2 regions of the Pseudonocardia yunnanensis genome follow, and region 2 is predicted to be linked to the other one. Evidence: riboswitches for the same ligand, from Rfam matches in the RefSeq annotation. Region 2 holds a riboswitch; the other holds the start of a gene.

Region 1 (4,404 bases), on a different contig from region 2:
GGTGTGGGTGGCCGGCAACGTCACCGACCTGCAGGCGGGAGTGATCAACGCCGCCGCGGCCGGCTACATCGCAGCCGTTGCGATCAACGCCGACCTCGTCGCCGACGACGTCCGCCTCGCCATGTCGGGCCACGCTCACGAGGGGGTCGACGACCGCGGTGTGCGAGCAACGACGGCGGCGCCGTTCTCCGCGCTCATGGAGGCCGCGGTGAGTGAACGCGTTCTCGGGGCTCGCCGCCACGGACTCTGATGGCGAGGACCCCGAGGGATGTTCAGCGCGCGGCGCCGGCGGTCTGGTCCGGCTGTACGGCTCGGGCCGCCGGCGCTCCGTAGCGCAAACCGTCCATGAGCAGGTCGAGCAGACGCCCGGCCTGCTCACGCCGAGCGGGATCACCGGCGGCGAGGGCAACGCCCCCGACGCTGATCAGCACGTCGTCCGGCTTCACGTAGGATCGGATCTCACCGGTGGCGGCTGCGGCGGACAGCAACTGCTCGATCACCGCGTTCAGACGCTCGCGGCTATGGGCATAGGGGTTGGCGCCCGAGGCGATCACCGCGCGGAGCGCATCGGCCATGCCGATCTTCGCCGTCATGTAGTCGATGAAGCGGTCCATCCAGGCGCGAGTGGCCTCCACCGGCGGGAGCGATTCCAGCAGGTCGGACGCCGCGTCGCAGACGGCAGCCAGCTCGTTGCGGTAGGCGGCTTCGATGAGCGCTTCCCGCGTGGGGAAATGGCGGTAGAGCGTGCCGATCCCCACTCCGGCGTCCTTGGCGATCGCGTCCAGCGACGCGTCGAGGCCCTTCTCGGAGAACGCGCGCACCGCGGACGCGAGCAGCAGGTCGCGATTGCGTCGGGCGTCCGCGCGAAGGGGCCGTCCGGCGGTGTCGTCCACGTGCTCCTCCTCCTGCAGCCTGCCGGGGTGAGGCCGCACACACTCGTTGCCAATCGGAGGATGATCCGGTTAAGTCGAAGACCGGAGCGTCCTCCACTTTCAGGTTAGCGCGCCGGCCGTCGCCGCGCTTCAGAACAGGACAATCATGACTGTTACGACCCGGATCACCACCCCGTTCGGCCGCGAAACCACCGCACAGGACGTCCTCCGCGGGGTCGACCTCACCGGCAAGCGGGCCGTGGTCACGGGCGGCGCGTCCGGGGTCGGCAGAGAGACCGCCCGTGTGCTGGCCGCGGCCGGGGCCGAGGTGACTCTCGCCGTACGCAACATCGAAGCAGGCGAAAGCGTAGCCGCCGAGATCGTCGCCGGTACCGGCAACGCCGGCGTCGCAGTGGCCCCTCTCGACCTCGCCCGCCCCTCCTCGGTGGCCGCGTTCGCAGCTGAATGGCAGGGCCCGCTGCACATCCTGGTGAACAACGCCGGACTGATGGCCGTGCCGGAGCTGCGGCGGACGCCCGAGGGATGGGAGTACCAGTTCGCCACGAACTACCTCGGGCACTTCGGCCTGACCCTCGGGCTGCACTTCGCTCTTGCCGCCGCGGGTGCGGCCCGCGTCGTCTCGGTCAGCTCGAACGGGCACGTCCACGGCTCGATCGACTTCGACGACATCAACTTCGAACGCCGCGCCTACGACCCCTGGGGGGCGTACAGCCAGTCGAAGGTCGCCGACGTGCTCTTCGCCGTCGAGGCGACGATGCGATGGGCAGGCGACGGGATCACCGCGAACGCGCTGCACCCCGGAGGCATCCACACCAACCTCCAGCGCCACGTGGACGGCCCCGACGTAACCCCCGAGGTCCGGGAGACCCTCGACACCTACCCGTGGCGGACGGTCGAACAGGGCGCGGCCACCTCCGTGCTCCTGGCCGCCTCCCCTCTCGTGGAGGGCGTCGGGGGACGGTACTTCGAGGACTGCAACGAGGCCCTTCCCTACGACCCGTCGCGAGCCGCCGAGAACCCTGACACCGTCGGTGTCTCGTCCTACGCACTCGACCTCGACGTCGCCGGCCGCCTCTGGGACGTCTCGCGGGAGATGCTTGCCGGCTGAACGGCGAACGCATTCCGGACAGGGACGGACGGCCCGCTCCTCGCCGCTCTCTACGCGCTGTCGAGCCAACGGGTAGTCTGGGATCGCACACAGGTGATGGGGCTCGCCTACAACCGCCCGGCTGGGCTGATGGCTCCTACCGACAGGGCTGTTCTGTGGGTAGGAGGTGGTGATGTCAGCCCTATCCGTTTCTACTGCCGCTATGAGTTGCGGCTGTCGTCAACTCCATCCGCGCGGGTGGAGTCCTCATGATCGGCGACGTCGATGAACCGGCGGGAACGGCGCGCGCTGCGCGCGATCGCGCGGAAACTCGCCCAGGAGGACCCATCGCTGGCCCGGCGACTGCACCGCGGGGCACCTGCTGCGCCCGCCACGGTGCTCGACCGGATCGCCTGGACCTACTTCGCGGTGTCGATCACAATCATGGCCTCCGGCCTCGCGCTCGACGACACCAGCCTGCTGAGGGGTGCGACGTTGCTGCTCGCCGTGTTCCCGCCGCTGATCCTCGTTCTGGCGGCGGCGTTCCGGGTCACCTCCCACGACCAGTACATGGCTCGCCGGCTACGGGATTGAGGTGCGATGAGCGCCGACGTTCCCCACGACCCTGAGCCTGCGAGCGGCATCGACCCGGACGTCGATATGGGCGTCCCGGCGCAGCGACGCGAGCTGGCCGGGCATCCGCTGGACGTGTTGGGTGCGATCGCCGTCGGCGGGGTGATCGGTGCCGAGGCGCGCTACGGAATCGGGCTGGCGTGGCCGCACGCACCCAGCGGATGGCCGTGGGCGACCCTGCTGATCAACCTCTCCGGCTGCCTGCTGATCGGCGTGCTCATGGTCGTCATCACCGAGTTCGTCGAGCCGCATCGCCTCGCTCGCCCGTTCCTCGGCGTCGGGATCCTGGGCGGCTACACCACCTTCTCCACCTACACCGTCGACGCCATCTCACTGGCCGACGGCGCCCGACCCGGCCTGGCCGCGGCCTACCTCGTCCTCACCCCGATCCTCGCCGTGCTCGCCTGCGCACTCGGCGCAGGCACCACCCGCCTGGCCGCCCGCCTCACCGGCGTTCGACGCCCCACAAGCGGGAGGTGACAGCGATGGAGGTGCTGTGGGTGGCACTCGGCGCGGCGGTCGGCGCGCCCATGCGCTACATCATCGACCGCACGGTGCAGGCCCGGCACCGGACACGGTTCCCATGGGGCACCTTCGCCGTCAACATGATCGGCTCATTCGTACTGGGCGGACTGGTCGGAGCCAGCAGCGCGCTCCCACCAGCGGTCGAGACAGCAGCCGCGGTCGGCTTCTGCGGTGCGCTGACCACCTACAGCACCTTCAGCTACGAAGCGTTCGCCCTGCTGGAGAGCCGCGCCCGGGCGGTCGCCGTCGCCTACGTGGCAGGCAGCGTCGTCGCCGGGCTGGGCATGGCGACGCTGGCCTGGTGGGCCGCGCGCGCACTGGTGTCGTGAGGGAGATCGGCGTTCGCAATCTCCGTTGACGGGGATTCCCCTTCCGGGTCTTCTGATCGGCGATGCGCCGTCAATTCAGGAACCGCCCGATACGATGCTGGTCCGCTTGGACTCCCGGGAGTCCTCCCATGCTCGATACGTCGTCACGCGATCAGATCCTGAGCTGGCGAGAGCACGGCACGAATGTGCGTGCCCGCTGGCTCACTGCCGACGGCCATCGGCCGCCACGCCGCGTGATCGTCGTCGGCGACGATCTCAGCGCCGACAAGGCCTGTCGGATGGCGGCGGACGGAATTGGCCTTCTGTGGCGAGGCGATTACCACAACGCCCGTCAGTTGCTCGCCGCGATGCGACGCCGTATCGATCGCTTCCCGCAAAGACGCGAGCTGGCCCCGGCCGAAGAGTTCCACCGTCAACGCCAGGACCGGGCGAAGCGGTCCCGGCTGCTGGGAGCGGTGCTCGTTCAGCTGAACCCCGGCTTTGTGCTCGATCTGCGGCGGGCCCCGTCGATCGACCGGGCATGTCAGCAGGTCTACGGCGACCTGGCGTCGGAGGCGGTGGTGTCGCTGCAGGGACTGGCAGGCGTCCTCGGGGCGCACGAATGGCGCCGCACAGGCATCGTGATCCCTGCTCTCGACGCCCGCATTCATCCGCATTACGGGGTCTTCGCTCCGACGCGCACGGACTATCTGGATCTTGTCGCTCGCATCCCACTCCCACCAGCGCGGACGGCGTTCGACGTCGGAACCGGCACCGGCGTGCTCGCCGCGATTCTGCTGAGTCGGGGAATCCCCCGGGTGGTCGCGACGGATATCGAGGACCGCGCGGTGACGTGCGCCCGTGACAATCTCGATCGGCTGGGATACGCCGAGCGGGCAACGGTCATCCGCCACGACCTGTTTCCGGCCGGTCGCGCTGACCTGGTCGTGTGCAACCC
Region 2 (4,404 bases):
GCGATGAGCGAGCGTGCGAGCGAATCATCGACACAGCGCCTCCGCGAAGCGCCGACCGAGCGCAGCGGCGTCGTGCCCATGAGCGAGCATGCGAGCGAATCATCGACACAGCGCCTCCGCGAAGCGCCGACCGAGCGCAGCGAGGTCGTGCGATGAGTTGGGTGGACGCGGTCGTTCTGGGGCTGGCGCTGATCGCGGCCGTCTCCGGCTGGCGCCACGGCATGGCGGTGGCTCTGCTGTCGTTCGTCGGGGTGCTCACGGGGGCGGTGCTCGGGGTCCGGCTGGCGCCCTTGCTGGCCGCGGGTGTGGAGGCGCCCACCACGCGAGTCATCGTCAGTGTTGTCGTGGTGGTGCTGCTGGTGGCCCTCGGCGAGACCACCGGCGTCTTCTTCGGGCGCCGCATCCGCGACCGGATCACCGGCCATCGCTCGCTGCAGGTCGACTCCACGCTGGGCTCTGTGCTGCAGGCCGTCACCGTGGTGATCGCGGCCTGGCTGGTCGCGCTGCCGCTGGCGTCGGCCAGCTTCCCCGGCCTCGCCTCGGGCGTCCGCGGGTCGGAGGTGCTCCGCGCCGTCGACTCGGTGATGCCGGCCGGAGCCAAGGCGCTGCCCGCGGAGCTGCGGCAACTGCTCAACAACTCCGGCTTCCCCGACGTGCTCAGCCCGTTCGCGGAGACGCCGATCACGGAGGTCGGCCCGCCCGATCCGGCTCTCGCGCAGAGCCCGGTGATCGAGGACCTGAGCGGCAGCGTCCTCAAGATCCGGGGTCGTGCGCCGTCGTGTGCGCGCCAGCTCGAAGGCACGGGGTTCGTGATCGGACCTCAGCTCGTGCTCACGAACGCCCACGTCGTCGCGGGTACGTCCGAGACCGGCGTCGAGGTGGTGAACAGGCGCGGCCGCACGGTCGAGCTCAGCGCCGAGGTGGTGTCCTACGACCCCCGTGTCGACCTCGCGGTGCTGCGAGTGCCCGACCTGGACGCGAAGCCGCTGACGTTCGACCCGCAGCCGGCCAAGCCGGGCGACGACGCCGTGGTGCTCGGCTACCCGCTGGACGGGCCGTTCACCGCCACGCCGGCGAAGATCCGGTCGATGATCAACCTGAAGGGCCCCGACATCTACGACGACGGCGAGGTCACCCGCGAGGTCTACACGGTGCGGGCCGTGGTCCGCTCGGGCAACTCCGGCGGCCCGCTCGTGGCACCCGACGGCACCGTGATCGGTGTGGTCTTCGGCGCCGCACTCGACGACCAGGAGACCGGGTTCGTCCTCACCGTCGACCAGGTGTCGCACGTCGTGCAGGCCGCATCCGGGCTGCGCAGCGAAGTGAACACGGGCAACTGCGCGGCCTGAACCGCATAGCCGCCCGTTCGCTCGCCAGCTGTCGCACCTCGCGGGAGAGATTGCTGCGAGAAGTGCACACGAAGGCCCGGCAAGGTTTATGATGTGGGTCACAGGCGATGGGGCTCGCCGTTGACCGCCCACCCGGGCTGATAGCTCCTACCAACAGGGTTCGACTCTGGAGGTAGGACATGACAGCAAGAGTTCCCCACCTTCCCGGCCCGGCCCGCAGCACTAGGGCTCGCCGTCTCCCTTCGTCGCCGGATCACAGCGTGGATGCGCGCACCGCTGCCCGGAAGACCGCCACCCCGCCGTCCCGCCTGCCGTCCACCCGACGGAAGAGCCGCACGACAACGATCCGAGTTGCTCACCCAACACAATTGGTGGAGCACGACAACAGGAGCGACGGACATGACCGCCTTGCTTGAACAACCCGAGAGAGTGCTCGCCACATCGAGCAAGAATCCGGCCAACACCCTCATCGTCGGACACTGCCGCGACACCGCGAGCGACAACGCCCTCGCCGTCGCCGCAGAACTCGGACGCCGACTCGGGGCTCAACTACACGTCGTCCACGCCGTGGTCCTCGACGACTACCCCGTCGACCCCGATTCCGCCGACTGGGAGGAGCAGGGCGAACAAACCCTCGTCGACGAGCGTCACCAGGTCGAAGCGGCCCTCACCCGAACCGGCCTCCCATGGACCTACCAATCCTGCCGAGGCAACCCGGTCAGGGCGCTCGCCGCCGCAGCCGACGAACACAACGCACTCCTGATCGTCGTCGGCACCCGCGGCGAAGGACTCCGAGCCGCCCTTTCCCGCCTCATCCAACCCTCGGTCTCACACGCCCTGATCGAACACCAACACCGCCCAGTTCTCGTCGTCCCGCCTGGACAACTCAACTGAAACAGCAATATCGACATCTCCTGACCGCGCGCCTCGGGCCTCAGAGGAGGCGGGTGCGACGTGGTCGCCGTCCGACGCGCGCTCTCTCGAGCCGAGGCCCCGAGCCCGCCCCGCACCAACGGCCCGCCAGTCCCGACCTACCGGACGAAGGCGCCGGTCGTCCACGAATCCCGCGGACGCGCGCCCCCGTAACGCCGGCCACTCCCCGCACCAACGGCTCGATCGCCGCCCGCCGCCCGCTCGGCGGGACGTGGCGACGAACGGTGCGGCAGCGTGGTCCGCTGACCAGCTAAAACAGGGTCTGCTCAGACGTCGCGCGTGATCGTCTGGTCGCGGCCGGGGCCCACGCCGATCGCGCTGACAGGCGCGCCGGTGAGCTCCTCGATGCGGTGCACGTAGTCGCGCGCCGCCGCCGGGAGCTCCTCGAACGTGCGGCACCCCGAGAGGTCCTCGAACCAGCCCGGGAGCTCCTCGTAGACGGGCAGGGCATGGTGCACGTCGGTCTGCGTCATCGGCATCTCGTCGATCCGCTTCCCGTCGACCTCGTAGCCCACGCAGATCGGCACCTTCTCCAGCCCGGAGAGCACGTCGAGCTTGGTGAGGAAGAAGTCGGTGATCCCGTTGACCCGTGCCGCGTAGCGGCCGATCACGGCGTCGAACCAGCCGCAGCGGCGCGGCCGCCCGGTGGTGACACCGACCTCGCCGCCCGCCTTGCGCAGCTGCTCACCCATCGCGTCGAGCAACTCGGTGGGGAACGGACCGGAGCCGACACGCGTGGTGTAGGCCTTGAGGATCCCGATGACCCGGGTGATGCGGTTGGGGCCGATGCCCGAGCCCACCGCCGCGCCACCCGCAGTGGGGTTCGAGCTGGTGACGAAGGGGTAGGTGCCGTGGTCGACGTCGAGCAGGGTGCCCTGCGAACCCTCCAGCAGGATCGTCTCGCCGGCCTCGAGCGCCTGGTTGAGCAGCAGGCGGGTGTCGGCGATCCGGTCGGCGAACCGGCGGCCGTGAGCGAGCACCGTGTCCACCACCTCGTCGACGTCGAGCGCGCGGCGGTTGTAGACCTTGACCAGCACCTGGTTCTTGAACTCCAGGGCCGCCTCCACCTTCTGGTGCAGGATCTTCTCGTCGAGGACGTCGGCCACCCGAACGCCCACGCGCGCGACCTTGTCCTGGTAGGCGGGACCGATACCCCGGCCCGTGGTGCCGATCTTGGCCTTGCCCAGGAACCGCTCGGTGACTTTGTCGATGGCCACGTGGTACGGCATGATCAGGTGCGCATCCGCGCTGATCAGCAGGTTGCTGGTGTCCACACCGCGGGCCTCGAGGCCGGAGAGCTCGTCGAGCAGCACCCCAGGGTCAACCACCACGCCATTGCCGATGACGTTGCGCAGGCCTGGCGTGAGGATCCCGGATGGGATGAGGTGCAGGGCGAAGTCCTGTCCGTCGGGCAGCACTACTGTATGGCCGGCGTTGTTGCCGCCCTGGTAGCGCACCACCCATTGCACCTGCCCCCCGAGGAGGTCGGTGGCCTTGCCTTTGCCTTCGTCGCCCCACTGGGCGCCGATCAGCACGATCGCCGGCATGTGAAAACTCCAGTCCTATGCCCATCACCGCGGCGGGGAGGGTAACCGATCCCGTGAGCACGATCGATTCCACAGTGGTGCTGCTGACCTGCTCGGATGACGGGCAGGCACGTCCGCTCGGGGTCAACAGTAGTGGTCTGGTGGCCGGGGTGCCCGAAGTCGCCCTGCCCACGAGACCGGACAGAACCGCTGTCGACCCCGTGCTCGCCGAACACGAGCCGCAACGAGTGGTCGTGGCGGGCACCGACTCCGACCTCGCGGCCGTGCTGACACGGCTGCTGCGCACCGACCGGCTGGGCGTCGAGGTGGCCTACCTGCCCACCGCCCGGTCGGCGGCGACCGCCGCGTGGGGCCTCCCGACGGGGGAGAACGCCCTGCGCCTCGCGCTCACCGGTGCGGCGTCGCCGGTTCCCCTGGTCCGCGACGACGCCGGTGGCGTGCTCGTCGGGCGTGCGGAGATCCACGACCTCGCAGGCGAGTGCTACTGCGATTCGGTTCTGGTGCTCCGCGGCAGGACACGGCGGCTGGTGGTCACGCCGGGCCCGGCCGGCATCGCCGTGCGCGCCGGATGGACC

The links. A riboswitch is a leader RNA that binds a small molecule or an ion and turns the genes downstream of it on or off. The one in region 2 is predicted to bind fluoride.
Region 1: another riboswitch for fluoride. It lies ahead of ABD743_RS17515 (DUF3040 domain-containing protein); the one in region 2 lies ahead of ABD743_RS07400 (universal stress protein).

Annotation. Positions count from the first base shown of each region.
Region 1 is NZ_BAAAUS010000017.1:153,801-158,204, forward strand. Features, by position in the region: gene ABD743_RS17500 (NAD(P)/FAD-dependent oxidoreductase) at 1-250, shown strand, start outside; gene ABD743_RS17505 (TetR/AcrR family transcriptional regulator) at 273-893, opposite strand; gene ABD743_RS17510 (SDR family NAD(P)-dependent oxidoreductase) at 1,039-2,001, shown strand; fluoride riboswitch at 2,085-2,147, shown strand; gene ABD743_RS17515 (DUF3040 domain-containing protein) at 2,266-2,574, shown strand; gene ABD743_RS17520 (fluoride efflux transporter FluC) at 2,581-3,093, shown strand; gene crcB (fluoride efflux transporter CrcB) at 3,099-3,467, shown strand; gene ABD743_RS17530 (hypothetical protein) at 3,611-3,883, opposite strand; gene ABD743_RS17535 (methyltransferase) at 3,923-4,404, shown strand, end outside.
Region 2 is NZ_BAAAUS010000006.1:250,047-254,450, forward strand. Features, by position in the region: gene ABD743_RS07395 (MarP family serine protease) at 153-1,349, shown strand; fluoride riboswitch at 1,444-1,506, shown strand; gene ABD743_RS07400 (universal stress protein) at 1,749-2,243, shown strand; gene ABD743_RS07405 (adenylosuccinate synthase) at 2,549-3,829, opposite strand; gene ABD743_RS07410 (hypothetical protein) at 3,883-4,404, shown strand, end outside.